Regions from separate parts of the Agarivorans sp. OAG1 genome, predicted to be linked through region 3. Evidence: predicted binding sites of a transcription regulator. Region 3 holds the regulator's gene; each other region holds the start of a gene.
What was found. Region 3 encodes LexA, which represses DNA repair genes until DNA is damaged. Its sites were predicted from a motif close to TACTGTATNNNNATACAGTA; they were not measured.
Positions count from the first base shown of each region.

Region 1: imuA (translesion DNA synthesis-associated protein ImuA) is a predicted target of LexA. The motif match lies at 2,516-2,535, and genes of this name have one in related genera.
Region 2: OAG1_RS10090 (YebG family protein) is a predicted target of LexA. The motif match lies at 7,207-7,226, and genes of this name have one in related genera.

Region 1 covers NZ_AP028990.1:2,073,750-2,084,125, forward strand. Annotated here, with positions in the region: gene OAG1_RS09485 (error-prone DNA polymerase) at 1-429, opposite strand, end outside; gene OAG1_RS09490 (DNA polymerase Y family protein) at 429-1,811, opposite strand; gene imuA (translesion DNA synthesis-associated protein ImuA) at 1,839-2,465, opposite strand; gene fbp (class 1 fructose-bisphosphatase) at 2,687-3,697, shown strand; gene OAG1_RS09505 (DUF1853 family protein) at 3,700-4,509, opposite strand; gene OAG1_RS09510 (DUF2517 family protein) at 4,646-4,849, shown strand; gene OAG1_RS09515 (Nif3-like dinuclear metal center hexameric protein) at 4,916-5,668, shown strand; gene OAG1_RS09520 (bacterioferritin-associated ferredoxin) at 5,740-5,931, shown strand; gene OAG1_RS09525 (hypothetical protein) at 5,952-7,304, opposite strand; gene purT (formate-dependent phosphoribosylglycinamide formyltransferase) at 7,307-8,482, opposite strand; gene cdd (cytidine deaminase) at 8,493-9,338, opposite strand; gene OAG1_RS09540 (alpha-galactosidase) at 9,498-10,376, shown strand, end outside.
Region 2 covers NZ_AP028990.1:2,209,134-2,219,509, forward strand. Annotated here, with positions in the region: gene tmk (dTMP kinase) at 1-53, shown strand, start outside; gene OAG1_RS10060 (hypothetical protein) at 65-988, shown strand; gene OAG1_RS10065 (TatD family hydrolase) at 994-1,773, shown strand; gene rsmF (16S rRNA (cytosine(1407)-C(5))-methyltransferase RsmF) at 1,884-3,311, opposite strand; gene OAG1_RS10075 (MlaD family protein) at 3,324-5,927, opposite strand; gene OAG1_RS10080 (paraquat-inducible protein A) at 5,920-6,522, opposite strand; gene OAG1_RS10085 (paraquat-inducible protein A) at 6,506-6,946, opposite strand; gene OAG1_RS10090 (YebG family protein) at 7,240-7,500, shown strand; gene OAG1_RS10095 (GAF domain-containing protein) at 7,505-7,984, shown strand; gene proQ (RNA chaperone ProQ) at 8,066-8,695, shown strand; gene prc (carboxy terminal-processing peptidase) at 8,722-10,376, shown strand, end outside.
Region 3 covers NZ_AP028990.1:373,841-384,216, reverse strand. Annotated here, with positions in the region: gene ctaD (cytochrome c oxidase subunit I) at 1-1,187, opposite strand, end outside; gene coxB (cytochrome c oxidase subunit II) at 1,199-2,266, opposite strand; gene lexA (transcriptional repressor LexA) at 2,597-3,244, opposite strand; gene OAG1_RS01770 (cytosolic protein) at 3,515-3,853, shown strand; gene OAG1_RS01765 (Crp/Fnr family transcriptional regulator) at 4,095-4,673, opposite strand; gene OAG1_RS01760 (hypothetical protein) at 4,795-5,322, opposite strand; gene OAG1_RS01755 (alkyl sulfatase dimerization domain-containing protein) at 5,384-6,796, opposite strand; gene OAG1_RS01750 (hypothetical protein) at 6,941-7,444, shown strand; gene OAG1_RS01745 (Crp/Fnr family transcriptional regulator) at 7,433-8,074, opposite strand; gene OAG1_RS01740 (hypothetical protein) at 8,167-8,934, opposite strand; gene OAG1_RS01735 (NAD(P)-dependent oxidoreductase) at 9,256-10,134, shown strand; gene OAG1_RS01730 (PEP-CTERM sorting domain-containing protein) at 10,165-10,376, opposite strand, start outside.

The DNA of each region.
Region 1 (10,376 bases), 1.7 Mb from region 3:
TAATTGTTGCTGCAGCAGCTTAAGGTGTGTTGCTTGTAGCGCAGGAGTGGCTTTAACCAAGAGTAAGCATTGGTTAAGTCGTTGATCAAATTGTTGTAGTGTGACTTGATAACTGCCTTTTTTACTGTGCTTTCTTGCTTGGGTAATAAAGCGACAAAGTTGCTGATAACCTTTAAGATTTTTAGCTAAAACCACCAATTGGCATTGTTCATCGGTGGTAAATTGGCTACCCACAATAAGCTTAATGGCTAATGGTTCAGCGGCTTGATGAGCTCGAACAACTCCACTTAATGAGCATTCATCAGTAATGGCAATGGCTTGATAGCCGTAGCGCTGGGCTTGTTCTACCATTTCTTCTGGGTGTGAAGCGCCGTATAAAAAACTAAAGTTACTCTGGGCATTAAGCTCGGCGAAAAGAGTGTTATTCATTAGGCAAACCAGCCATGTAGATACCACTGTTGTTTTTCTTGGCATACCCAAGCCAGGCCTTGATTGGGACTTTGCGCCATGTAGTAATCTCGGTTAATGCTTTGTTCATCCCACCACCCGCTAGCGATGCGTTCGGGCTCAGAGAGTAGGGTGTAATGTTCAATATTGATGGGTTTTAGCTGTGGCAGTAACCAGCAGGGGCGAGCAAACTGTTTAGGGTAATTAAGCGTCTCATGCTGAGACAAAGGCTGATATTGGCTGGCAAATTCGGGGCGAAAATCTGCTTGGCAGCTTAAGCGGCTAATCGCTTGCTCGCCCAAGCGCACACTTAATTGGTCAAACAGTAAGCTATCACCAATGGGTTGCTGTTGTTCAAACAAACCGGTGATTTGGTGACCAAGGGGATAAAGAGCTTGGGAATCTAAGCTAAATTCAATCACCGCAGCTGCTAGGCGAGTAGATTCCAACTTTAAACGAAATAGTGCTAGCCAATCTTGGCTGGTTTGTAATAAACGAGCACTTTTTAAGATGATCTGTTCGCTGGGTTTATCTCTAAAATTTAAATGCAGTACCAATATATTGCTGCAAAGCTGGTGTTGTCTTAACCACTGCTGAAAATGTTGGCAAGCCTGTTTTAGTGAAAACATTAGGCCTTGAATTGTGTGGGTTTCGGCTAACAAAGGAAAACGTTGTTGGTAATGGGCTTGTGCAGTGATGAAGCGCAGTGGAGTCGTTAATCGTCCATTAGCTTGATCGAGTAACGCTAGGCTATCTTCGCCTAAACGTTTACGCAGCTCTGGCCGAGGTAAACCATTAAGCTGTTTAATGGTATATAAGCCCATCGCTTGTAAAGCCGTGATTTGGTGAGAGGGTAAGTCGCTAAAGTTCAGTGGTAAATCGGCTAGCTGAGTAATTCCCGACCCTGCTTGCTTGATATCTTGCGAACGAGCTAACCAGCGGGCAGCTATCGCGCTATGGGCATGGGCAATACGAAAGCTAAGCTGTTGTTGCTGGTAGTGTTGTACCAACTTAGACACATGCTGTTCTGGTTTAGGGTAAATGGTATGCATACCGGCACCACTTATATATAAGCCATTGTCGGGATGAGTGGCGACTTGAGCGCAATAGTGCAAAGCCTGTTGAGCTAAACCCATAAAGTAAGCATCGCAAGATAAATCGCTTTGTTGGTATAAGCAAAGCTGAGGTGCTAGCTGATAAGCCGTATTGAGTGAGCAGCCTAAATACACCCCCAAATTATGTGCAACTTGGTTTAACTGAATAATTTGCTTGTTGTGATGTATTGCCAAGGCTTGTTGGCTGGGGTGCTCGCGTTGTAGTAGGTCCAACGCGAGCTGGGGAAAATCAAGGTAAATCCAATACATGTTGCACTTGCATAAAAGGCATCGGCATTAATTAAGTCGTGGAATGTGTTGCTCATAGAGCGGGGCGCCGCCACGACGTTTTAGCAGATGGTAGTTAATGTGTTCTGGTGACTTGCTAGGGTGCAAGGCCATTCTTACGCTGGCGCTAGAGCTTTGCTGTTGTTGCTGTAGCGGTCTAAATAAATAACTTAAGCAATCTCCTTGTTCTGCTGCTAACTGCAAGCGGCGGCTGGCTTTTAAATCTAAGCCGTCTAACCAGCCTAATACTGCGCTACAAGAGCCACTTTTTAATGCTTGCTCAATGGTCCACAGGGCATCGCTACACTGCTCAGGTCGAATAACAATGACTTTACTAATATCTACGCCGTGTTGTTGTAGTGCAGGGGCATTAGGCATAAATGGTGGTGCAACCCAAATAATCCAGCGTGATTGTTGACTAAGCTTAGTTAGAGCAGGAAGCAATAATTGTAACTCGCCAATGCCATGTTTTTCGTACAGCACCTCGGTGATGCCGCCCTGTGGCCAACCATGGTTAGGTAGTTGTTGGTCGAGTTGTGCAAAGCCACTTGAATGAACGTCAAGATGACTGTGTTGCCATTGGCTGCCTTGCCATACCTTGTTGCTTTGTAGCAGTTGTTCAATTTGTTGTGCCATTGTTCGCTCCATGCTCTAAGTCAATGTCGAAGTTTAACTGTGTTTTTATACAGTGTATGCATATACAGTATTCTTTGTTTGGAGATTTTGCAAATGTTTTTTTTGCTTTATATGTATGACAATTAAACTGATGTGCTAGTAATTTTTCGTAAATACTTGCAAAATAACATTGAAGGCTGAAAAGGTTTTCATAGGAAGCGTGCTAATAAATAGGGATTAAAATGATAACTCTTGGTGAATACATAATAGAAAAACAACACCAGTTTCCCGATGCCACAGGGGAGCTTACTCAGCTATTAGGGGCTATTCGTTTAGCCGCTAAAGTAGTTAACCGTGAGATCAACAAAGCAGGGTTAGTTGATATTATCGGCGCTACTGGCGTAGAAAATGTGCAAGGAGAAGTGCAACAAAAATTAGATTTATATGCGAACGAGAAATTTAAAGCTGCGCTTGAAGCGCGTGGTGAGGTATGTGGCGTAGCCTCCGAAGAAGAAGATGAGTTTGTTAGTTTTGACAGTGCTCGTTCTATCGACAGTAAATACGTTGTACTAATGGATCCTTTAGATGGTTCCTCAAATATTGACGTAAATGTGTCGGTTGGGACCATTTTCTCAATTTATAAGCGTATCAGCCCTTGTGGTGCGCCAGCAGTATTAGAGGACTTTTTACAACCGGGTCATCGCCAAGTTGCTGCAGGATATGTGGTATATGGTTCGTCGACGATGTTGGTGTATACCACAGGTCATGGGGTACATGGTTTTACTTGTGATCCATCGTTAGGCGTGTTTTACCTTTCTCATGAGAATATGACCATTCCTGATGACGGGGTAATTTACTCAATCAATGAAGGTAATTACCTTAAGTTCCCAACTGGGGTTAAGAAGTACTTAAAGTACTGCCAAGAAATTGAACCAGAAACCAATCGACCTTATACCTCGCGTTACATTGGATCTTTGGTGTCTGATTTTCACCGCAACTTGCTAAAAGGCGGAATTTACATCTACCCCTCAACGGCCTCTGCACCTAAAGGGAAGTTACGTTTATTGTATGAATGTAATCCGATGGCCTTTTTGATTGAGCAAGCAGGGGGCAAGGCCAGTGATGGCTTTACTCGTATTATGGATATTGAACCAGAAGAGCTGCATCAGCGGGTTCCCTTCTTCTGTGGCAGTAAACATATGGTTGAAACCGTTGAAGAGATGATGCGAGAGTATTCATCTGAAGAACAGTAAAACTAGCTCTTAATATTGTTTGCCCTGATGAGCCAATCATCAGGGCAAACAAAGATACGCTTTTCCTGCTGCTTAGCTTGCTCTGGTAAGTAGAGTTGTACAGGGCCTCGTGAAACATCTACTACATTACCAGCTTTGCTTAGTGAATAAGCGTTAGGGCTAAGCCATTGCTGCTTAGCTAATATATACCACCCCTGAGCTTGCATTGCCTGCCATTGAGTTAGGCTATACCAATGCAAATTTTGTGGAGTGGGGTGGCTATCATTGCCCAATTTAAACAAATACCCAGGCAACACAATGCGCTGTTTAAAAGAGTAGTTGGCATAGTTTTGGGCTAATGCTTGGATCTGTGGGTGTTTACCTAAAGGGATTTGCTTGAGCAGTAATTTACTGAGCTTATTGCTTAGTCTGTCTTGTTGATTGGGCCCCAAGTAATCAGAAGCGCAAGGTGAAGCATTGCGTGCTAGGTAAAACTTCACCGCTAGCTCCCAGTGCTCTATTTGTTGCTGCTGATGGTTTACCAGCAAAAAGTCGATAGCGCCTTGGGTTCGCCCATGTTGTTGCACAGCGACATTATCGGCGAGTAGCTGCCATTCTGGGTGTGCTTCAATTAAGCTCCGCCACAATTGCTCAAAATATAAACCTAAGCGAGAGTTAGCCTGTGGCTCAGCTATATGGGGTAAATGCTCCTTAAGCGTCCATTGCCACTGTTGTTGCCAGGTAGAGTCAACCATAAAAGGCAGGGCATGAGGCAGCAAAGCAGGCGCGTTTAAACACCAGTGCAGATCATTTCCCCATGCTTTTTTACTCACAAATGTTGCCCTTTTGTTATTAATTTACACTTATTTAAAGATTTTGCTTTTTATTTCGACTGTTTTACCGGTTTTTGTAGTTTTATTACCAAATGTCAGCTACTATTTAGTGGTCTAACCAGTTGAGGTGTTCGAAATGAGTAAGCAATTTTCTACCAGCATTATCATCGTTCGTCGTATCGCACTATTTTTAGTGGGTTTGGTTTCTTTCCCTTTTGTTGCCCTTGCCGGCCTAAGAGCGCCTTTCTATAGCGCATTGCACCGCCAGTGGATTAAGCGCAATAACCGTCCAAGTTGGATGCAGCAAGCTGACAAAATTAACCAGTTTGTTTTGTTCTAATCTATAAGGCTTGTTTAAAGCTGGGTCTGCTACTTACAATGTGCCAAACCATTGTGAGTTAATGTAATGAAAAATACCCGATTAGAAAACATATTAAACCAGCACTTAGAAAGCTTTAAGTTTAAAGACTACTGTCCCAATGGCTTACAAGTAGAAGGTCGTGCAGAGGTTAAGCGAGTTGTTACTGGTGTTACAGCTTGCCAAGCTTTAATTGACCAAGCCATTGAGCATAAAGCCGACGCTATCTTGGTTCATCACGGCTTCTTTTGGAAGAACGAAGCTGCAGTGGTTACCGGTATGAAGCGTCGTCGCTTGCAAGCCTTGTTAAACCACGATATTAACCTTTATGGCTACCACTTACCCTTAGATGTACATCCTGAGCTTGGTAATAACGCACAGCTCGCTAAGCGCCTTGGCATTACTTTGAAGCGCGGCCTGGAAGCGTGGGATCCGCGTAGCGTGGCCATGGTGGGTAAGTTAGAAGAGCCGCTTTCCGGTGAAGAGTTTGCCAAACGTATCGAGCAGGTGCTGCAGCGTAAACCTTTGCACATTGCTAATGGCCATAGCATTCAAAAAGTAGGTATTTGCACTGGTGGTGGTCAATCCTACCTTGGTTTGGCAGCTGAGCAGGGCTTAGATGCATTTATTAGTGGCGAAATTTCTGAAAACACCGTACATACTGCGCGTGAGATGGGCATTGATTACTTTGCCGCTGGCCACCACGCTACCGAACGTTATGGCGCGCAGGCACTAGGGGAGTGGTTGGCAGAAACCCACGACCTAGATGTTACCTTTATTGATGTAGATAATCCGGTATAAGCCTAAAAAGATATTGCGAATGATAATAGTTCGCAATATAATTGCTTTATTGTGATTGATGAGGTGAAGCAATGTTTGTATGTTTATGCCACGGCATTACTGATAAGCAAATTAAAGAAGCAGTACAACAGGGCTGTGAAAACTTAGCTGATGTACGCAAAAAGAATGGCGTTGCTTCTGAGTGTGGAAAATGTGCCAGAATGGCAAAAACCATCATTGATAAAGAATTATCTATTACACCTAAGTACTACGAAGTAGCCTAGTAAGCATTTTCTTAGGCTACTTAATCTGCTTCATCGCGGTGAATTAACAAATCAAATCCTTTATCCCGCCAATATTGAATAAGCTCAGGCTGCACGCCTAATATCGCTAATGACACCTGTTTCTCTAAGCAGCGCTGTTTTATGGTTTGCCAATATCCACGATTGTCATTATTTACGTTGAGCAAAATCCACATATCCAAAGAAATCACTAGCACATCAATTAAGTCCAACACTGTGGGATTGTTTATTAGTTGAGCCACTAAATTGGGTTGCCAAGCTAGTTGAACGTTTTGTTGTTTAATACGCACTAAGCTGGTTAGGTTTTCCATGGGCAGCTCAGGGCTAAACACCAACATCATTTCTGAGTAATGATCGGCTATTTGCGTTAGCGTCAAATTACGGTGATTCAGCTCTTGCTTAAAGTGGTGCCAATATACTGCATTAACAGGGGCATTAAACTGTTCATCTTGTTCAATGCTTGTTGGCCAATCCCAGTAGCCAACTAAGCTGTTGTCTGTCGTTGCATGAATCAGATACTGGCTATGTTTAGTGGCATGACTAAGTTGATTTAATTTGTGGCGATATAAGCGGAAAAACTGACGGCTCAAGTAGCCTATTTGGGTTTTGAATTGCCCAACTGTGATCGACGTATATAGGTTTAAACCATAATGCTTTGCCAGCAAAATGATGCTGTTTTTCAGTTTAGATTGCTCTTGAAAAACCAGTATTAAGCCAGGGCGGTGCAAGATAGCCGCAAGACGCTCTATGGTATCAATGATATGTGGATCATCATCGTAGACTGCCAGCATCACTAAGTTAGCCTGTTGGAGTTGCTGAGCAATACCTTGCTGCTGCGGCTGCCAATACTCACAAAAGCTAAAACCTAACTCTTGCACTTGTTGCCGCAATGGTTCGGTAGGTCGAGGGTTATATAAGTAAACAAACTTATTGTTAGCCCATTGTTGGTACTGTTGGTTAATGCTGTCGCCCCAATGAGCAAACTGTTCATCTAACTCCTGCTGGCTATAGCAGTAGATAAAATCGGGTAAGTCAAATGACATTGCAGGCATTTCACCGATCAAAAATACCGAGATCTGCGATTGCTCTTCAAGTAAATCAGCGAGTAAAGCTAGCTGCTCACTGTTCAATTTGGCACAGTTTAAAACAATCGCGTCAAATTCATTGGATTGCTGAAGCTGCAGCTGTAATTCATCAACTTGTTGGACAGAAATGTGTTCAATGGGGGAGGTGTTACAAATAGGCGTTTGTTGAAACCATAATACTCGAAGTAATTTTGAAGAGGCAGGGGCTGAGCTTGGCGCTAATAAAAGCGCCAATTCTTCGTCATTTAAAGCAAATGACCCTGCCGTCATTACTAGTAAGTCACCTTAACATTTGCCGCTACTTGCTTGGCGTTATTTACGGCTTGCTCAATGCTGTCGCTACGGTTTAAGGCTACCCCTAAACGGCGCTGACCATTAATGTCTGGTTTAGAGAACAAACGCAGTTGGCTATCGGTGGTATCTAAAGCTTCGGCTAAGCCACTAAAACGAATGTCTTGAGATTTGCCATCGCCCATGATCACTGCCGAAGCGCTAGCACCAAATTGGTGGATTTGTTTGATAGGCAAACCAAGAATGGCTTTAGCATGTAAAGCGAACTCAGATAAGTCTTGAGAAATTAGGGTTACCATACCGGTATCATGCGGGCGTGGCGACACTTCGCTAAAGAACACTTCGTCGCCTTTAATAAATAGCTCAACGCCGAACAAACCATAACCACCCAGCTCGCTAACAATCTTACGAGCAACCTCTTGTGATTTCGCTAATGCAAGCTCTGACATCGCTTGTGGCTGCCAAGATTCGCGGTAATCGCCATCTTGTTGGCGGTGACCAATTGGCGCACAAAAATGAATACCGTCTACGGCACTTAAAGTAAGCAAGGTGATCTCGTAATCAAAATCCACAAAGCCTTCTACAATAATGCGACCCGCACCAGCACGGCCACCTTCTTGCGAGTAATCCCACGCCGCGGTAACTTGGTTGCTATTACGTAAGGTTGATTGTCCTTTACCAGAAGAGCTCATCACTGGTTTGAGTACACATGGTAAACCTACGTTTGCTACGGCTTGTTGGCACTCTTCTAAGCTATCGGCAAATTGATATGCAGAAGTAGGCAAACCTAGTGTTTCGGCAGCTAAGCGACGAATGCCTTCGCGATTCATGGTGAGTTGGGTAGCGCGCGCAGTTGGAGTTACCGCATACCCTTGTTGCTCTAATTCAACCAAAGCGTCGGTGGCAATGGCTTCTATCTCGGGAACAATATGCTGTGGTTGTTCTTTAAGAATTAGGGCTTTTAGCGCCTCACCATCTAGCATATCTATAACATAACTGCGATGCGCAACGTGCATCGCTGGAGCGTTGGGGTAACGGTCTACCGCAATAATTTCAACGCCATAACGTTGTAATTCAATGGCAACCTCTTTGCCAAGTTCGCCTGCTCCGAGCAATAACACTTTAGTTCCAGAAACGCTTAGCGCAGTTCCTAACATTTAAATACTCCTAAGTTGAAGGATAGTAATGATGGACCATTGGTTTTTGAGAATGTTCCGCGAAATTTTGTAATTCTTGCTTAAAGCTGAATCGATTGTCTTTATGTTCCCATAATTCGAAGCGTTCAACATTGTTTAAGCTCAGGTGATTAAGGGTTAATTGAGATAATAAAGTGAGAAGCGGTGAGAGAGAAGGATTAAACGCTACGTTTTCTAGATAACAGCTCCAAGCGATTACTTTGTCGCCCTGATAAGCAAACATGGCGCTTTGTACTTGGGTATAAGGGGCATAACTGGCTTTAGCAAAATCGGGAGCTTGGCTGGCCTTATTAAGCTTAAGTTTAGCCAGTGGAGCTTGCACGCCTAGATCGTTTGGTCCAAAAGATTGAGGAAGCAATTGAGGGAAGTCATAGCTTTGTTGATTAAACCGCACCTTTAACTGCGCAGCGTTAGCTAACTCGTTAATAAACTGGCGACAATAGCCACAAGGCGCTGCATTAATCACTAAATCGGTGAGTTCGTCTGCTTGGTGGCTAAGTGCGTTAAATATGGCACTTTGTTCTGCATGCAAACTGCCGGTTAGTGGCCCATACTCCAACTCATAGTTAGCACCCAAAAATAGCTGTTGTTGCTTATCAACCGCAATCGCCCCTACATGGAAATTAGACTTGGGAGCAAATGAAAAACTGGCTGCTAAAGGTAGCATGCGTTCTGCAAGCTCAATAACGTTACAGCTTAGGATGTTGCATAGTGTTTTGGTTTGTTGGCTATTGAGCATATTTGGCAGTTGCTTGCTGGCCAATACGGTTTGGAGGGCGTTAGTTAGCGATAGGTCTGCTTGGGTATTTTCTGACATTTCATCGTTCCCTTTAATTTGTCGAACCTAGCAACAAATGTTGATTACTTTGCTAAGACTTCGATTATAATCCGCCTAATTCGTGTTTAGTTAAAATATATCTTTGTTTTAGCTGTTTCTGTGTAGCGCGTAATTTATTGTAACTAAAGGTGTTGATAAGTGTTTTCAAAGCTTGATTCTGTTCTTCGGTTGGTTCGTCAGTGGCAGTTAAGCTCGCCACATGAGCAAGTTTTATACACGCCACAATGGAGTGGGGCGGAATGTGTGATAAGAGTAGATAATTTGTCTGCTCATGGCATGAGCTTAGGGCAAATTGATTTGTTCGACGGCCAATTACCCGACAACGCCAAGTTTCATGGTGAGGGTTTTCAAATGTTGGCGCAGAACTACGGTACTGCGAATAACATTACTGCGATTGGTCGCTGCCCTGATGCAGGAGAGTATCGGCTTAGTGAAGATGCTGATCATTTTACTGCGTATAATCAGCTACTTATTGAAAGTAACGGATGTTACACCTTACTGGGTTTTAGTTCATGCCACCGTTTCAGTGGCTATTTTAAGGTATACCCTAGTGGCCGTTTAGTCATTGGTATTGATAGCGATACTCTTGCGATTCCCGCCCACCATTACATCAATAGTGAAAGCTTATTTGTGGCTAGCGGAGAGAGCCGCGAAGCCGTGTTAGAACAATTTGCCGATGCAATACAGCAGCATCATCCTCGGCTTAGCTGGCCGAGTAAGCCCAACGGCTGGTGCTCGTGGTATCACTATTATGCTGATGTATCTGCAGAGGATATTGAGGAAAATCTTCAACAGCTTATCAGCCCACATGACCACTTAGATTACTTGTTAATTGATGATGGCTACCAAGAGTTTATGGGGGATTGGCTGTATCCGTCTGATCGTTTTAGTGGTGGCGTAGAAGGCTTATGCAAACGAATTAGAGAGCAGGGGAAAGAGCCCGCTATTTGGGTTGCGCCTTTTATTGCGCAAGCAGAGTCTCGTTTGTTTAAGCAACATCCTGAGTGGTTTGTGAAA
Region 2 (10,376 bases), 1.8 Mb from region 3:
AAGTAGCTAGTGATATTCAGGCTGCATTAAATAATTACCTAAATACACTGTAACGGTATTTACTATGAGCTCTCCTTGGTTAAGTAAGGCTTGGAAACAATTATCACATCAATTAAGTGAAGATAGCTTTCCGCAAAGCCTGCTGCTTCGTGGAGAAAAAGGTTTAGGTAAGCTGCAGCTAGCAAAGTTTGTTGCTAAAACTATTTTATGTAGCGAACAAAAACATCAAGCTTGTAATCAGTGCCATAGTTGCCAGCTAGTAGACTCTGGCGCTAATGGCAGTTTGTTTTTGCTAGAACAAGAAAAGCCTAAAGTAGATGATATTCGTGCTTTAAGTTTGTGGGCAAACCAGACTAGTAGTTTTGGTTCTTCAAAAGTGGCGATTATAAGCGATATCGGCGCGCTAAATACGGCATCAAACAATGCTTTATTGAAAACCTTAGAAGAACCCGTGGCAGATACACACTTTATCTTGGTTAACCATTTGCCGTTTAAAGCGATGCCAACAATAATGAGTCGATGCCAAGTTTTAAATATCGCCACACCAGAGCAAAGCTGGGTGAAGCAATGGTTGGTAAAACAAAAGCTTAGGGTAGACGAAAACTTTGCTCTAATTTATCGTTTCTGTAACGGCTCTCCTTTACAAATCAAAGAGTTTTATCGCGAACAGCAGTTTACTCAGCTAGAACAGTTTATTCATCAATATCAATTAATGGTGCAAGCTAAAACTAATAAACTGGCTGATTTAGTTCACAAGCAGCCATTGTACTTACAATGGCTAGGTCATTGCTTAACCTTATCCTTTAGTTTAGCTAAAGGGCTGGCTAATAGAGATGACTTTCCCCAGTTTGCTGTTGTTAGTACTAAAGACAAAACTATTGAATTGGCCTATCAAGACTGGCTCGATTTGCTCAAACAGATAGAAGAATATCCGGGCCTAAATGTTGGCCAACAGCTTTACCCGCTGTTTACACGATTTAAGGATTAACGCGCGTGTTAGTAGATTCACATTGCCATTTAGACAGACTTGATTATCAAGGTAAGCATGTAAACGTAGCGGATGCTTTAGCTAAAGCTAAAGATGCTGGCGTAGATTATTGCCTTGCTGTGGCTATATCTCCTGAGAAGTTTCCGAGCATGATGGAGAAAGTGCAACACTTTGATCAAGTGTTCGCCTCTTGTGGTATGCATCCACTTTATGTTCAAGACCAAGAGTTTGACCTTGAAAAAATGGAATCTTATCTGGCTCACCCAAAAGTTGTTGCCGTTGGTGAAACAGGTTTGGATTATTTTTATGCGAAAGAACATAAAGAGTTACAGCAGAGAGTCTTTATTGAGCAGATAAAGTTAGCTGTTAAGCATAACAAACCATTGATTATTCATACCCGAGATGCACGAGAAGATACTTTGCGTTTACTGTCGGAGCATAAGGCGGAGCAATGTAAAGGGGTACTTCATTGCTTTACTGAAAGTTTAGAAATGGCAGAGGCAGCCATTGAAATGGGCTTTTATATATCTGCTTCAGGGATCATTAGTTTTAACTCGGCTAAAGAGTTGCAGCAAACCTTCAAACAAATTCCTTTAGATAGGATCTTGGTTGAAACAGATAGCCCATACCTAGCGCCGATCCCGTTTAGGGGAGAAGAAAACCAACCTGCTTATACAAGGCAAGTAGCTGAGTGTTTAGCAAAAATAAAAGGCATTAGTTTAGAAGAAGTTGCAGAACAAACTACCCAGAACTTTTTTGATTTGTTTAGTTTGGCAAAGCCTTGAAAAAAACGGCTCCACTCTAGTCCCTGAGCGGAGCGTAGGGGAATGGCTCTGTGTTAGAGCCTTGCGCTAATAGTCTGTTAAGTGTAGACCGAGTTGCGTGCTTTGCAAGCTTAGCCAAGCCCCTTGTCTTTAACTAACTCTCTAGGGTAGGAGTTTTTAATCTTGTTTCTTACCCATTTGCCTAAACCAATAACATAACCTTGGTAGCTTAGAGCCACTTCGCCTTTGTTGTTATTCGGATAGACAATATCTTTGCCTTGATAAAAGTGATGAGCTTGTTCAGGCTCTAGTTCAATACAGTTTTTTGCAACTAAGTGTCCAAGAGCAGTAATTGCATCGTGGCTTGTTCTAAAGCCATGTTTAAACTCTTCGGCTAACTTGAGGCCAACTCGTTCAAATCGCATTTCATCTTTTACACGCAAAAAGCTGTTTGGAAGTAACCAGTAATCATTAGCTTTGGTAAATATGCTGTAGTCGCTAGGGAGCGTCATTCCAAATTGAGATTTAAAATGCTGCGCAATTGATGCTTGCTGCTTTTTAGTCGCAGTTTGATAAGCAAACGGCTTTATTCGTTTGTTAATTGCTGGCGTTTCGATTGTTGCAGTGTTTTTGCGCAGTGCAGCAACGAAGAAACCCTCGCTATCATAGTATTGTGGCCAAACGTGTAAATAGCCTTCTTTAGTTATGGCTTTGTGGCTGTGCTCAAAAAGTTGCTCGAGATTAATGGTAGAAAAGCTATCGGGGTATTTGGTAGCAATACGACTAATCACTTGCTGGTTTTCTTGCTGATTTAAGGTACAGGTTGAGTATATCAATACTCCATTAGGCTTTAGGGCTTGTAGCGCGCTTTCTAGTAACGTACTTTGCAGCTGAGAAATTTCATCGACATGCTGTTCACTCCAATTATCTAGAGCTTGAGGATCTTTGCGTAAGGTACCTTCACCAGAGCAGGGGGCATCTAGCAAAATAGCGTCAAACTGCTCGCTCATCCAAGTACCAAAAATTTCAGCACTGAAGTGTGTTACAGCCGCATTAGTTACACCACAACGTAACAAATTGGCACTAAGTACTTTAACTCGGCTAGCAGAGAACTCATTGGCAACTATTGCACCTTTACCTTGAAGCATTGCTGCCATTTGTGTTGTTTTAGACCCCGGGGCAGAAGCTGCGTCTAGTAACAAACAGTCTTCTTCGGCTTGAAAGCCGTGAAATAGGGCGCTTACCGGCAGCATAGAACTTGCTTCTTGAATGTAGAACAAACCTGCTTGGTGTTCAGCGGTGTTACCAAGCGATAAGCTCTCATCTTCGCGGGTAATCCAAAAGCCAGTCTCGCACCAAGGTATGGGCTCAAGCTGCCATTGATTGGTTTTGGCTAAGCTTAAAAATGCCTCGAGGCTTATTTTAAGCGTATTTACTCTGATGCTTTTGCGCATCGGCTGCTGACAAATAGCTTTGAAGCCAGCTAAACTCAAATCGCTTGGAAGATCTTTCTCAATGCGCTTTATGAATTTAGCTGGAAAATTTATTGGTTTGGTCAAAATGCAGATTTTCTATGGCTTAATGGAAGGGCTCCATTGTAACCATTTTTCATCATAAATGGGCTGTAGTTCGTACTTATCCTGATCCTTTGCTGGTTTAGCTGTAGGTTCTTCATCGGGCGTCGCAAATGCAATGCCGCCAGTTAACAGTGTTTCCATTGAATCAAGACGAATGTTCGCGCCACCTAGGCCAAGTTTTACATCTACGCCCGAGGCATTCCAAAAGACACTATTTTCGCGCACCAAGTGGCGATAGGCTGAGTATATGTTGAGGCGAGCTAAGATTTTTGAGCCATCCATAGCCAGTTTTGCATCATCAACAAAACCTACTTGATACTGCTTGTAAAGTACCGGGCTGCCAACTTTTAACGAGCCAAAGTGGCTACTGCTAAGCCAAATATGTAAGGCATTTGTATCAGTATTTGGTGCTTGTTTTTGTAAAACAAACTGTTGTGAGGGTTTGCCTTTTCCTGGAAGGGCATTAATAAAGTCGCCTTTTACCAAGGTATCTAAGTTTTTTACTTCAGATAGACTGATAGAGGCAGTTTCTTGCCAGTATAAGGCGCCATTGCGGGCGAAGTTTCTGTAAAAGGGGAAGTCCAACTCAGCATCTGCTTGTAGTTCGGAAAGGCTATCATTGAATTGCAAGTTGGTGACTTTACCAATTTGCTGCCCCTGGTATTTAATCGGCATGTTGTTGTAGAGGCCGTGGCTATCGTTAGTTGTTAGGCTAATCGCTAAATGACGCTTAGTTGCATCCTGTTTAGTTTTATGAACAGTTCGGATACTTTCCTTAGCCAGTTCTTCGAAGTGATCAAAACTGATACCACCCATAACCAATGATTTAAGTGATTCACTGTTTACCGACAAACCCTCTAAACTGGCTTTAATTTCCAGTCCTGATGCGTGCCAGAATCGACTGTTATCCGTTACTAAGTGTCGATAGTTGCCAAAAATTTTAATTTTTAGGTCAATGCTGCCATCTTTTAACAAGCTGTAGTGCTCAACTTCTCCTACCGGTACTCGTCTGAAAAGAACTGGCGCCCCTTCTCCTAATGACCCTAAATAATCAGTATTTAGGCGCAGCGATAAAGGTCTCTCTATTTTTGCTTTAGACAACTGAGCTGCTTGTTTGTTGTGATGCAGCGCATATTGACTTTGCTTACTGAGAGTATTGTTATGTCCGGGCATCAATATGATTGGGGAGTTTATAAAACCACTCAAACCGCTGCTTTCAACACTTATTCCATTTAGATCTGCTTCCACAGCTAGCGGACTTTGGTTATAAAATCGGCTGCCTTGCGTAAGTAGTTTGGTATATTGAGGCTGAATAAAAGCTTTTAGCTCAAAGCTGCGATCTATTAAGTCGATTTCAGTCACTTTACCAATGGTTAGCCCGTTGTAAACGATCGGACTGTTAACTGCTAAACCTTTAACATTGTTAGTGGTAAAGCTAATGGACTTGCTTCCAACGGGAGGTTTTGGTGATGTAGTAAGGATAAACTCAGTTTGAAGCTCACCTTGCTCTGCAATCACTTCGATTTGTTTTGCACCAACTAGCGCACCAAGATTTTTAACTCCGTTTAATCCTATTTCAGGCTTTATCAGAACTAATTGGGTTGTATCGTTAAACAGATCTTCATACTTAGGCTCGACCAAGGCTTTCGCTAAAAAATGGTCGTGGCTTCCGGTATTCTGAATATCATTGATAAACCCTATTACCGCGCCGCGATAAACTAGCTTGCTGCGGTTTGCTGCAAGACCATGTTGTTGCTGCATGGTGATTTGAATCGCTTTACCACGTTGTGAGTCTTTAAGGTTGTCATAGAGGGTAAAGTTTTGTCCTTTATCTGCAATAGCAGATTGAACGGGGCTATCAAAACTGACGCCACCGGAAATCACGCTGGCTAGGCTTTCACTAGAGATTTGCATCCCATCGAGAGAGATATCAGCCTCAAAGCCGCTTACATTCCAAAACCGAGTATCAATTTTCACTAAATGGGAGAATTGCGGTTTGATTTGAATATCAAATTCTACATGGTGTTGATCATTTAATTGATAACGTTGTACTTCGCCTACTTTTATTTTTTTGAAGTAAACAGGGGAGCCAATATTTAGAGAGCCTAAATCGTTTGATGTAAGGCGTACATTCAAACCGTTACCCCTAATAATATTAGGAGGTTCATTAAGTGCAACAAAGTCGTCGCTAAATTTACCTTTGCCGGGGTTTAGTTCAATGTAGTTACCAGATACTAGCGCGTCTAAACCGCTAATCTCTGTAATCGACGCTTTGGGCGTAACTAGCCAGAATTGGCTATCTTCTTTTAGTAACTGCTCTGCTTCTCGTTTAACTTCTGCAACTACAATTACTCCTTCTAAATTAGGTGCAAGTTCTACCGTTTTCACTACGCCAATATCTAGACCTTGGTAAAACAACTGAGTTTGTCCGGCCGTGATACCTTTTGCGCTATCAAACACAATGTTGATTTTCACACCTGCTTCAGACCAAGCTTTGAATAGTAGCCAAGCACCTAAAAGCACGGCCAAAATGGGCAACAGCCAAATAGGGGAGATTACCTTCTCTTTTTTAAGTTCCGGTTTACTAGCGTTATTCAAGTTGTTTATCCCAAATTAGTCTTGTATCAAAAGATTTTGCTGCGAACAGAGTTAACAATACTACTGCGCCAAATGCGGTGGCGCCGGGTCCTGCTTCCACGCCCACTAAATTATTTCGTTCAAATACTGCAATCATGATAGACAGAACAAAAAGATCGAGCATTGACCACTTACCAATAATGTCAATTATTCTATAGATAACAATTCGTTGTCGATTGTTCAGATTCAAATTAAATTGCAGGCTCAATAAGATAACAACCAAGCCGACAAGTTTCATTACAGGCACCACAATGCTGGCGACAAATACCACTATCGCAATACCTACCATATCGTCCTTAATTAAGCTGATCACGCCAGACATAATGGTTTCGTATTGGGGGGCACCGCGAGTACTTAAAACGGTTATTGGCATTAAGTTCGCTGGGAACAGTCCTACAGTAGCGGCAATGATAAAAGCCCAACATTTTTGCATGCTTTGAGGGGTTCGTGAATGCACTCGCATATGGCAACGCTGACAGTGGCTTTGTTCTTCGGGCATTGACAGTTTGCAGTGCCTGCATTGTTTTAAGCCTAACTGTTTAGCGGATGTGTACATAACGCTCCCAGTATTCCGCTGGCTCTATACGCTGAATTAGGCGGGTAGAAAGTAGCAAGGTTATGCAGATACACCAAAGCCCATAGCCCAAATCGATATCTGCGTATTCTACTAGTTTCACCAAGGCTACCAAAAAACTAACGATATAGACTTCAATCATACTCCAGTGAATAAGATCGTCTTGAAAATGCAGCGCTGTTGCCAAAAAGGGAGCTTTCCAGCCTTTGCTTAAAGACAAAGAGGTATAACAGATTAAGCTGAATAGCAGAATTGGCGCAATGAAACTAGCTAGCACCACGCTGAACCCCACCAAATAATAGCCGTTTTCGAGTAACAACACGGTGCCGCGCAGAATATTGGCTGAACTAGGGATCCCAAGAAATGTAAAGCTTAACAGCGGATAAGTGTTAGCAAGCGTAACCATAATCAAGCACGTTAACGCTAAAGCAAATTGGCTAGAGAAACGAGCTCTACGCCCCCGCGCAAGTGTGTGTTTGCAGCGTGGGCATATTAATACGTTTCCAGCCCTACAATGTGCTTGGGTGTCGACCAACAAATCACAACTTGGGCAGATGGATAGCTTTGATAACTCAGAAGATTTCATACAGTACATATTAGCTAAGTCAGGCTAACTATGCTGTAAAAATTTGTCACTAGTAGTTTAAAAGTGAATGGTGCATACTACCCTGTATATAAAAACAGTAAATGGAGGCAGCGGTGGCTGTAATTATTAAATATGTCGTCGAACGTAACGGTGTAGAGAAAATGACTTTTAGTTCAAAAAAAGAAGCCGACAATTACGACAAAATGTTAGACGTAGCTGATCAGCTTACATTAATGATAAAGCATGCAGAACCTAAGATGAACGAGCAACAAGCCGAGAATTTAGGCTTTTACCTTTCTTCCCAGCGAAATGCGCTGCAACAAGTGCTCAAAGGCCAGGAGTTTGATGCATCGATGATTGAAGACGAGGAATAATGCAGTGACTGATATATCTTCACGTTATTTAACACTAGGTAAACAACTAGACGCTTTGTTAGATAAAGACTTACCTTATATTTCTAATCTAGCTAATTTTTCTGCCTTATTATGGCTCGAGTTAGAAGAGATTAACTGGGTAGGGTGTTATTTAGCCGATAAAGCTAAAAAACAGCTGTTCTTGGGGCCGTTTCAAGGTAAACCTGCCTGTACTTCAATACAAGTTGGTAAAGGCGTATGTGGTTCGGCCTTTGCGCAGCAGCAAACCTTCCGTGTTGAAAATGTGCATGAGTTTCCGGGGCATATCGCTTGTGATAGTGCTAGCGAATCAGAAATCGTAGTGCCTTTATATCTTAATGGTGAACTGTTTGGCGTAGTAGATATTGATAGTCCACGTCTTAATCGATTCGAGCTAAGTGACCAAATTGGCATCGAGTATTTAGTTAAGGTGTTGGAAAATAAACTAAGTGATGTGCATTTTTAATGGCTTTTCAATATACGCTCACTATAATAGCCGAAATCAGCCCTGTCGCTGTACCAGTAAAGATGTATAAGAAAGGTCATCATGGAACAAACTAACAAACTGAAAAATAGCAAAGAAGTCATTCAATATTTGGCGACACAATTCCCAAACTGTTTTTCTACAGAAGGTGAAGCCAAGCCGCTTAAAATTGGTATTTTTCAGGACTTAGCTGAACGTCTAAAAGAAGACGAGAAAGTAAGTAATACCGTACTACGTTCTGCTCTGCGTCAATATACGTCTAGCTGGCGTTACCTACATGGCGTAAAAGTTGGCTCTAAACGCGTTGACTTAGACGGTGTAGAGGGCGCAGAAATTGAACAAGAGCATGTAGAACATGCACAAAAGACCTTAAAAGAAAGCAAAGATAAAGCCTTTGCTAACAAAAAGGCTCAAGCTGAAAAAGCAGACAAAAACAAAGCTGCTGCACGTAAACCAAAAGCTGATTTCAAGCGTACTAGTAAACCTAAAACTAGCGACAGCAAACCAGCAGCAGAGAAGAAGCCGATTGAAAAAATCGACAGTAAAGATTTAGTTGCAGGGAAGGAAGTTCGTGTATTGGTTGGAAAAACGCCAATGCCGGGTCAGATCTCAGAAGTAACAAAAGATGGCATTGCTGTTACACTTAAAAGCGGTATGTTAGTTAAAGTTAAAGCAGAACATATCGTTGCATAATTGATTTAGTAGTGAGATAGGTGCCTATGAAATATTTGAGCCGTCTGTGGCTATTTTTTTTAACGCTTAGTTACTCAACTCTGTTGTTGGCTCAAACGCCTACATTAGGACAAGATGCGCTACCCACTTTAAGCCAGCAAAGCCAACATGCTACAGCGGCAAAAAGAATTAGCGCTTTATATACCCGCTCTCACTACCGCAGTGTTCCTTTCGACGATGAATTATCTAGCGAAATCTTCGATAAGTTTATTCAGCAACTCGACTACAACCGTAGCTTGTTTTTGGAAGAAGATTTTTTACGCTTTGAACGTTATCGCTACAGCCTAGATCAAGACATACCAGCAGGTAGATTGGAACCGCTTTATTCCATGTTCGACCTGTCGCTTAAGCGTCGCTACCAACAATTGGTTTACTCTTTACAAGTTCTCGACGAGCCAATGGATTTTACTAAAGACGAACAGTTTCAGTTTAATCGCAGCGAAGCTGATTGGCCTAAAACCCAAGCTGAGATAAAAGAACTGTGGCGCTTAAAAGTAAAATACGATGCGCTAAACTTAAAGTTAGCAGGCCGCGAACACGACAAAATTGTCGAAGTATTAGCCAAGCGCTATAACAGTGCGATTAAACGTTTAGTGCAAACCGGCAGTGAAGATGTTTTCCAAACTGCAATGAACGCTTATTCTCGCGCCATCGAACCACATACTAGTTACTTATCTCCACGTACTGCAGAACGCTTCAAAATGGAAATGAATCTTTCATTAGAAGGCATTGGTGCAGTGCTGCAAGGTGAAGATGAGTACACCGTGATTCGAAGTTTGGTTCCTGGTGGACCAGCAGCGCTGAGCAACCAACTAGGTCCAGAAGATAAAATTGTTGGTGTTGCTCAAGGTGAAGATGAAATCGTTGATATTATTGGTTGGCGATTAGATGACGTAGTTGATCTGATTAAAGGTCCTAAAGGCACTACTGTTCGTCTTGAGATACTTGCATCTGGTGGCAAAGTAGATGGTAAAACCAAAATCGTAGACATCGTTCGCGACAAGGTTCGCCTAGAAGACCGCGCTGCTAAAAGCGAAGTAATTGAAATTGAAGGCAAGAAAGTAGGGGTGCTTAATGTTCCTAGTTTCTATGTTAATTTGAGTGAAGATGCCAGCAAAGAGTTGCGTAAATTAGATGAAGAGAATATCAGTTCTTTGATTGTTGATTTACGTGGCAACGGCGGTGGAGCATTAACTGAAGCAACCGCATTAACCGGTTTATTCATTCCACAAGGTCCGGTTGTACAAGTACGCGATCAGCTTGGTCGAATTACGGTAAACAACGATACCAGTAATTCAGTCACTTACAGTGGCCCAATGGTTATTTTAATCGACCGTTACAGCGCTTCAGCGTCCGAAATTTTTGCCGCTGCCTTGCAAGATTATGGCAGAGCCATCGTTATTGGTGAGCAAAGTTACGGTAAAGGCACTGTGCAGCAGCACCGCGGTTTAGGTCGAATTTACGACTTGTACGAAAATGAACTTGGCCATGTGCAGTACACCATTGCTAAGTTTTACCGTATAAACGGTGGTAGTACTCAACATCGCGGCGTAATTCCTGATATCTCTTATCCTTCTGCCTTGTTGCCGGAAGAAACGGGAGAGAGCGTTGAAGATAATGCTTTGCCTTGGGATAAAATTAA
Region 3 (10,376 bases):
ACATAATGGAAGTGCGCCACCACAAAATAAGTGTCGTGATATTGGAAATCCACCGGCGTAATCGCCAACATCAATCCCGAGAAACCACCGATGGTGAAAAGCACAATAAAGGCCAGTGCGAATAACATCGGCGTTTCAAAGGTCATTGAGCCGCGCCACATGGTGGCCACCCAGTTAAATACCTTCACCCCAGTAGGTACCGAGATCAGCATGGTACAAAACATGAAGAACAACTCAGCCGCAACAGGCATACCAGTAGTAAACATATGGTGCGCCCACACAATGAAGCTTAAACCAGCAATAGATGCTGTGGCGTAAACCATCGAGGCATAACCAAATAACCTTTTACGAGAGAAGGCTGGAACAATCGCCGAGATAATGCCGAATGACGGCAAAATCATAATGTAAACTTCGGGGTGGCCAAAGAACCAGAATATGTGCTGAAACAGTACAGGGTCTCCCCCGCCGGCGGCATCAAAAAACGACGTACCAAAATACTTATCTGTAAGCACCATGGTCACTGCACCTGCTAATACCGGCATCACAGCAATCAACAAAAATGCGGTAATAAACCAGGTCCACACAAATAGCGGTAACTTCATGTAAGTCATGCCGGGTGCACGTAAGTTCATAATGGTTACAATCACATTGATCGCCCCCATAATCGAACTAATCCCCATAATATGCACCGAGAATACAAACAAAGCGGTACTGTCTGGACTGTAGTTAGTAGAAAGCGGCGCGTAGAAAGTCCAACCAAAGTTAGGGCCACCACCTTCCATAAACAACGAGGCCAACAGCATGGTGAAAGCAAAAGGTAAAATCCAAAAGCTCCAGTTATTCATGCGTGGCAAGGCCATATCTGGCGCGCCAATCATCATCGGAATCAGCCAGTTAGCCAAACCGGTAAAGGCAGGCATCACTGCACCAAACACCATGATTAAGCCATGCATGGTGGTCATTTGATTGAAAAAGTTAGGTTCAACTAACTGTAAACCTGGTTGGAACAGCTCGGCGCGGATCACCATCGCCATTGCGCCACCGGTAATAAACATGGCAAAACTAAACCACAAATACATTGAGCCAATGTCTTTGTGGTTAGTGGTTAATACCCAACGCATTAAACCGCGCGGGGCACCGTGATGGTGCTCATCATGGTCAGCATGAACGTCACTAATCGTGCTCATTATCTCTCTCCCTACTGCGCTGCGTTTTGCACGGCCACAACATCCTTGGCCTGCACTAAATCACCGGTATCATTACCCCAAGCGTTACGCTCGTAAGTAATTACGGCAGCCAGCTCTTTTAAACCTAGCTGTTTACCAAAGGCTTGCATCGCAGTGCCCGGTACACCATTCACAACTACTTCAATATGTTTGCCCACATCACCAATAGCGATTGGACTGTCTTTCAAGCCAGGGAACACACCTGGTAAGCCTTCACCGTTAACTTGGTGGCAAGCCGCACAGCTTTTGTCGTAGACTTTTTTGCCCAGCGACATCAGTTCGTCTTGCTCCATAGTCATAGCAACCAGCTCTAACTCTTGGGCTTGTTTGGCTTGATAAGCGGCTTCTTCCTCGGCTAACCAAACATCGTAATCGGCCTGCGTTTTAGCGATAACCACAATCGGCATAAAGCCGTGGTCCTTACCACATAACTCAGCACACTGGCCGCGGTAAATGCCGGGTTTATCAATGATGGTCCAAGCCTCATTAATAAAGCCGGGGTTGGCGTCTTTCTTCACTGCAAAATCAGGTACCCACCAGGAGTGGATAACATCTTCCGAAGTCATCAAAAAGCGCACTTTTTTATCGATGGGCAATACCAGCGGTCGGTCTACCTCAAGCAAGTAGTTTTTGCGTTTTTCCAGCTTGCCGTTAACTTCATCCATATCAGATGCCAGCACACTGTAGAATTCCAGTTCACGGTCAAAGTATTTGTAATGCCACTTCCACTGGGAACCTGTTACTTGAATCGTGATATCGGCATCGGAAGGATCTTCCATGGCCAGCAGGGTTTTAGTGGCAGGAATCGCCATCCCTATCAATATAATGAAAGGAACGATGGTCCAAATAATTTCTACTTTGGTACTTTCATGAAATTGAGCCGGCTTGGCCCCTTTAGATTTGCGATGATGAAAAATAGCCCAGAACATGGCGCCAAACACCAGCACCCCAATAGCACAACAAATATAAAAAATTGTCATGTGCAGGCCATAAACCTGCTCACTAATGGCGGTAACACCCGGACGTAAGTTGAATGACATTTCTTGCGCAAATACTTGCGACGAAAAGAATGTCAGCATTATTAGCTGAATCCATCGGCCCACAGCGCTCTCCTTTGCTAGTAGCCAACGACAACAACTCTCCAAACTAGGAAAGTAGCTGCAGAAAAAGGGAAATCCCCCACCCCAAAAGTAGTAGACAGCAACAGCTAAATACAAGCTACTGCTTATAAATTAACCCCTAAGTTAAAGAAATGTAAATATATTGTTGAGATTTTTATGGATAAACACAAAAGATGTGATGCTAACGACAAAAGCCCAAATCGGGCTGATTTGGGCTTAAAAAGGGCGGAACTTATTGCTATGTAAGGCTTACATCCAATCGGCAGTGCGAATAATACCTACCGCTAAGCCTTCAATTTCGATGCTTTGATACTCTAAATCAACTTCAATAGTTGAGAGCTCTTCATTTTCTGGATGCAAGTAAACCATTTTACCGTCGCGTTCAAAACGCTTAACCGTAACATCGTCTTCTAAACGTGCCACCACCACTTGCCCATTATGAACATTATTGGTTTTGTGCACCGCTAACAAGTCACCATCCATAATGCCGATGTCTTTCATACTCATTCCCTGCACCCGCAGTAAATAATCAGCATGAGGATTAAACAAGTTAGCATCTACCGCATAGTGCGACTCTACATGCTCCTGCGCCAAAATAGGCTCGCCTGCAGCCACTTGGCCGATTAAGGGTAAACCGGGTTCTAAGTCTTCGGCCACTGGCTCATTAGCGCTGGCTGGCAAATACTCTTCACTAATGCGAATACCGCGCGAAGCTCCAGGGATCATCTCAATAGCCCCTTTCTTAGCAAGTGCTCGTAGGTGCTCTTCTGCCGCATTAGCGGAACGAAAGCCTAATTCTTTAGCGATCTCTGCACGGGTTGGCGGCATACCCGTTTCGGAAATATGACGACGAATTAATTCAAATACTTCTGTTTGACGGGGTGTTAAGGGCTTCATATTCTACCTGTAAGTTTATACAGCACACTGTTAGTATATACAGCATGAGCAATGAAGCAAGGATTTATCTAAATCAGTGACTTATTGTAGTGTAGGTTTCAGTTTCATTGGAATTCTTTCCGCTACTTTGAAACTACACCCCATATTTTGAGAGACAGATTGCAATGTGATGGAAACTGAACAAAGTTACCACCTTTAGCAACTAAATCTCTACTACGCTCTTCCCCTGATAGTGATAAAATCGCCGCATTAAAATTACCGAGAAACTCTATGTTTATCCATCATGTTAACGGCATCGACTGGCTGGTGATTACAGCTTTTGAAGAACTGAAAACACTGTTTATCGAAGAAGCGGCTGCGATCCCCTCATGCTTTTCTACTGCCAGCGAGCTGAGCCTAATTGATCAAGCCAAGCGCACGCATGGATATTTGCCGACATTCAGCGGTATTATCACCGATACTGGCACTTTTCAAAGCCAATATAACGAAGAAGATTTAAACCCACAGCTTGCCTGCTTAGTGGAGGGACGCGGACGGGTGTTTATCTACCACGGCGGCTTTGTCGCTTTTGTGGATGACGAGCAAACCTTTATTACTCGATTGGACTGACAATAATTTAGGAAGTTGAAATCGACGAATTGGAACCGCTAGCTAGGAATAGGAAAAACTGGGTTAGAAAGGATTGTGAAAATGCTATTTTTCACAATGATGCATCACATTCGAACATAAGAAAAACTGTAATATCTCGGCCCAACACAAGCTCCTGAGAGACCTAAACAGTAATTAACATTAAGGTGTCTTACTCGAGAAAGCATGACTCTCACACCGTAAACAATATTAAGCACTTGGCTTAACTAGTTAGATCCTTTTCAGCGATCCGATACCCTGGATGTGCTTTGTCGATAATGCCATTAGAAATCAGCGTTTTTAGTGCACTGCCCACAGTGTTTCTAGACATATTAAGTAACGATGCCAAGGACAGTATATTGATAGGTAATACATCATCTTGGTTTAGATCACTAAGTACCTCTAGGGCTTTGTATACCTTTTTCTGAGGAGGACGCTCAGAGCTAAGATGAAACAATCGGCTTAGTGCTCGCTGCTTTTTAGCCATAGATTGATTCAGCATCTGGTTAAATTCTAGAGAGCTAGCAATAAGGTTTTGCGCTTTTTTGAAAGACAAGGTTAACACTCGGCATTCGCAAGATGTGTTGATGTCTAAGGGCGAATTGCCTCCCATAAAAAACTGAGTCTCGTTTAAAATAATTCCAGGATAAATAATATTAACGTACACCCCAGAATTGCCATTACCCGCTTGGTGAAAACCCAGTATCCCCGTAATTAGAAAGGTAATAAATTCTGACCTTCCATCCTGAAAATAGATGAAGTCACCTTTATTTAGTTGCTGCACTTTTCCTAATTTAATCATTTCTTTAGCAAGTTCTTGGCTGGTTCCGTATCTCCTTATAAGTGTATTTTCAACCAAGCTATATGTGGCTGTACGCATAGCTGTTAGATACCACTCTTTTAGTACAAATTAGGTAAACCCATTAGTTAATGCGATGAACAAACCGACATGACTCGTCACCTTCGGTAAGTAGTGCGATGATCTCGACCTTGTAATTGGGGTTAATGGCACAACCGGTAGCATTCTCCATTGCCGACACAACGTGCCGACAAAACTCGCCACTGCATTTAGGATCTTGTGACTCTCGCATTAAATCTTCGCAAGCAACACATGCAGTTTCGACCCTAACCGGATCTCCATTCGCATCGACTTCCCAATGCCCTTCTACCCCAAATATTGGATCTTCATAATCATGGTAAGAGCCAATAGCGCGAGCAGAGTGTTGGTCAATATTCATTTTCTTAACCAAATAAGGAGCGCGATACTTCCCATACTCGCTAAGCGCGGGGATCCAAAAAGCTTGCCAGGCACCCAGTCCTTTATTCTGATATTGCTTTACTAAGTGCTTTACCAGAGCGGTGTTCCCTTTACGCAATAACCATCTCATACTGCAACTATGCTCTGCTAGGCGCATCATGCTGTGCAGGTAAATAGCAAATAGCTTCTTCATCGATACACTCCTCTATCTTTACACAAAAGCCCACGCACAATGCGCAGGCTTTTGATTGAGATTAGTATTCGCCAGTTAGCACTATTGGCAGCTCAATTTTACCTTCTAAGGCTAGAGCATGGGTAAGCATCCAATTACGGGTATTAGATGCCGATGCTTTCTGGGCCATAGCGCGCAAAGAGTCAGCTTTCACTTGTTTTGCCTTTTCTTCACCAGCGCGAATTGCATAAGTGGCAAGTTGAGCAGCCCATTGATGGTCATTGTCTGCTTGAGCTTGTTTAGCCAAGTTAATCACTTTGTCTAATCCGCCCATCGCTTCAACCATCTTGGTTGCTTCTAAATCTCTTGGCAGTGGGTGAAGGTCAATTGAATCATTGCCAAACCAATGCATAACATGGTTGTAGTAACGACGAACGTGATAAGTCCACTCACCATAGTTTTCTTCCATCCAAGGAGAGTTAGCAACAATCTCTGGCATTTTCACGCTGTACTGAAGTTCGTCGGGAGACATACCCAAACCAATTGCTTTCTCGGTTTCAGAAATCAGTGCACGAGTTGCAATCAATTGATGCTCAAGTTGCTCTTTAAATATTTCACCTGATACCGGCTTACCATGAACTTTCAGGCTATGCTCTACATCTTTAGACAATAGCCACTCAATTGAAGATTCCATCAACCCAATATCGCGCCAGCGATCACCACGCAAAGTTGAGTAATTGAACAAGCCATGAGCCCAATAAGTATTGTCTACAGTGACCTTCTTCTCTGGAACATAAATGCTGAGGCCATCCATAGTATCGGTGTGCCCCATGTGGGTAACAAACTCCATACCATCAATTATGATAGAGGTCTCTTCATCACCCACTAGCATGGTAGGCGGCGTGTAAGCTTCCATGTCGTAGGCCGTAAAGCTAACTTTTGCCATTCCTGTTTTTGATGGCGAATCAGGTCCTTCCTCAGGAAGAAATGCACCTAACTGAATGCCCGCTCGCACTTGGCGCACTGTTGCCATTGGCGAATCGGTCGACAAAGCAGCACCAAACTCTTCTTTATGATTTTTATGGGCCACCACCACGGTGTCTTCACTTAGGTTCCACTCACCCGCACCCACAATGTAGTGCCAATGGGTATAAATAAGCCCAACTACGGGTTTCTTAGCTATGTTCTCTGGTAGCAGTGAGATGGCTTTTTTGGCATACGCTCGGTTCAATCCACCGTCAAATACAACAATGCCGTTTGCCGTCTCAATAACGTTTACATTGTCCATCCCCATACCAGTTAATGACCATACTCCAGGTGCAACCTGATAAGCACCGTCGGTATATTGAGCATCTTTATTGTTCAGGCTCTCAGCAATTACAGCACCCGAGGCGCTAATAACGCTCTTTTCTTCAACAACTAACGAGCTGTTGGCAAACACCGAACTAGTAGCAAACACTGCAACAAAAGCAGCAACTTTGGAAAACTTAGGCATACAGGATCTCACATGTTTATCGTTGATAAATGATGCCGGCTATCCTAATTGGCGAGAGCGTTTTAAAAATCGCAAGCTGCAACTTTGAGTGAATTTTTCACTGCTATCATTCGCGCGGTATTAAAAACTAAAAGATTAACAACAATGTTGCGTGAGAAAAAATTGTCAGTAATAGCGATTAGCATGATGCTATCGGGCGCAGCTGCTGCTTGCCCCTTACATTTTGGTGCAGAGCAAGGTGAACTAGATTTGCCCGGTGCATCACAACTGCTTATCAACTCGATATTTTTAGAGAAAAGTGATGATCTGCAAGCGCTTAAACCACTGCCACCAGCCGCTACCTTTCAACGTGCATCGTGGTGGTTAAGAATATTCGCAAAGTCCTTACATGAGCATCACATTGAAGACCTGCATATTGTATTAGCTGATATTCCATTGTGGTCACACCTTTTACCCAGTCCTTCACCGATAAGGATCGATGTAGAGAAGCCAGAACCAACCGCTAAGGTGGTGATGTTGACTCAGGTGGGCCTGCAAGCTCTGATTACTCGTTCAATAAGCATGCAACAAGCTCTTTCTCTTGGTTTAGTGCGTTTACATCAAGTAGATGACGAAACAAGATCTAAGCTAGAGCAATTAGCTATCTAAGAGTTTTACTGCGCCGTAGGTGTTAATTATCTTGCTGTCTTTTTCGAGCTCTTTAAGCACCCGATGAACCCGGTGTTTGCTTACGGCTAAATAAGCCGCTAGCTTTTCGGCAGTAATTAATACTTCGTCATCAAGTTGTTTAAGACTTTGTAAGCGCAATAGTACACGCTGTTTAAGTGGCATAAGCAAAGAGGTAGAAAGCAGCTGCTCGCTCATTCTATACAGCGCCGCAGCGCATAAACCGGAAAGCAATTTCGCTTCATGCTCCAAATTAGCTTCACTTCTTAACTTACTGTAAGCCAGAAATAGTACGGTACATTCCGACACCGCAACAACCGTTGCCGGCGAGGTTTTCCCATCAAGAAAAGAAACGGCATTTAGCAGGCTGCCAGAAACAAATTTTTCTGCAATTAACATTTCACCATCTACAGAGAGGATCTCAATCTCTGCTTCTCCTTCGGTTAAATAGCCTAGCCTATCAATCGCTTCATTTTGAAAAACGATAGTGTCGCCAGCCCGAAAAGTTTTACGAACGGCGCTGGTTTGCAAGGCAAGAGCTAAGAGCGGAAATTGTGCTTCGTCAAACAGTTTGTTAAACCCGTTTGCTTGATAATGTGCCGTTTCTTTCAAAGCTATGCTCCAACAGCAGTGGCGTAGTTCTCTCTATTATACTCCAGCATTTAATAGAGAAAACGTTGGCTTATCTATTTGTAGACCCGCGGCTATAACTGGTAGTTGAACTCGATGCGGTGGGCGCTTTCATTAAAGCGCTGATGCTGAGTCCAATTCGCAAAGTAGCGAAGGTTAAATCTTGGGTTAATTTGATAAGACGCCGCAAATTCGTGAGCAAACACCTGAGATTCACCACCAAAAGCACCGCTTTTATAATGGTTAGAACCCGACAGAGTGGTCATCCACATTGGATTGTAATTTAGCCAAATGTTCTCGGTAAGAGTGAGTTTGCTATAAGTACCAACAACCCCAAATGTTCCAGGTACCGAATAGCCACTAATCACTTCGCCGTTGTCTCCCATAATATTGTTGCCAAAGGCAAAACCTGCTCCAGCAAGAGGAAACAACTGTAACGGCCCTAAAGCAGGCAGCGATTGAATAATGCTATAGGAAATAGAACCAGACTCATTCTCAAAATCATAATTGCTATCTATTTGCGAACCACGCCCATTAGTAAGATCGGCCTCAAACTTTCTATAACGTAAACTTTGCACGCTATCTCTAGCGTTTTCATCACTACTCAAAGTGTCACCTAAAATGCCTTTTACCTCGAATACATGCATGCCCATGGTGGTGTCTTCACCAGTATCAAAGGTTTGCCCTAGCTTTAAGTTAAGCCCAGTATTGGTATAGCCAGCACCTACTTGAGTATACACCGCAAGAGGATCCGACATATCCTGCACCGAGTCAGTTTCCCCAGCTTGTGAATAGCCAGACAATAAACAGCTTACCAAGGCCACATTTGTTAACTTACCCATCGTTAGTTCTCTTAAAGGTTCGAAAAATCAACGACGGAAATTAGCAGCCAGCTAGAAAAGATTCTGCACAGAGAGTGCAGAGTAATAAATCAATCCATTTGAATTTCAGGCTATAGATGAACTGAAAAAGTAGCTCAGCAATAGCTATCACCTAGTACGAAATCTCTGAAGGAAGAGCAATAAAGGGCGGCTTTTGTACGATCAAAATCAAATAATTCGTACTTTAAGATAAATAAAAGCCGCTGGCCAATTGCTTAAAAAGTGACTGAGGTATATGCTTAGCCCCTATTAATAATACAATATGATTTACTGGAGTTGAAAATGACAAAACCTGTCATCGGTTTCATCGGCCTTGGTCTTATGGGCGGCAACATGGTTGAAAACCTGCAAAAGCGCGGTTACCAACTAAATGTAATGGACTTAAATAAAGAGGCTGTTGCAACGTGTGTTGCTCGTGGTGCTAAAGAAGCAAGCTCTGCAAAAGAACTAGCTGCAGCTAGTGACATTGTAATGCTTTGTTTAACCACTTCTGCAGTAGTTGAAAAACTTATCTACGCTGACGACGGCATTTTAGCTGGTATTAAAGAAGGCGCGGTATTAGTAGATTTTGGTACTTCTATCCCAGCCTCTACCCGTAAGATTGGTGAAGACCTAGCCGCTAAAGGCGCAGGCATGATTGACGCACCATTAGGTCGTACTCCTGCTCACGCTAAAGATGGTTTGCTAAACATTATGGCAGCTGGCGATATCGATACCTTTAACAAAGTTAAACCGGTATTAGACGAGCAAGGTGAAAATGTATTCCACCTAGGTGCTCTTGGCGCTGGTCACACTACTAAGTTAGTAAATAACTTTATGGGTATGACTACTGTTGTTGCTATGTCGCAAGCATTTGCTGTGGCCGATCGCGCTGGTGTAAACCGCCAACAGTTATTCGACATTATGTCAGCTGGCCCTTCTAACTCACCGTTCATGCAGTTTTGTAAAAATTACGCTGTAGATGGTGTTAGTGACTTAGGTTTCTCTATTGCTAACGCAAACAAAGACCTTGGCTACTTCTTAGAAATGGTTAAAGACTTAGGCACAGAATCTAAAATCGCTGAAGGTTCTTCTGCTAACTTAGCCGCTGCACTAGATGCAGGCCTAGGCAACGGCAATGTACCAGAGATTTTCGATTACTTTCTTAAACTAGAAAAGTAACTCGAGCTCTTAATGACAAGGGTGTAACAGTTAAGCTGTTACACCCTTGTTTGTTTTAAAGCCAGCATTTCTCCAAGCTAGCATCAACAGAATACTGGCAAACAACCCTGCCGACAGCGGCTCACTAACTCTGGTAGCCTCTGCCACAATCAGCACCGGATTAATGTCTATCCAATAGTAATCTTCATCACCTTGCACTAAGGGGCTGTTAAAAATACGCTCAACCTCATCAGGCGTAATCA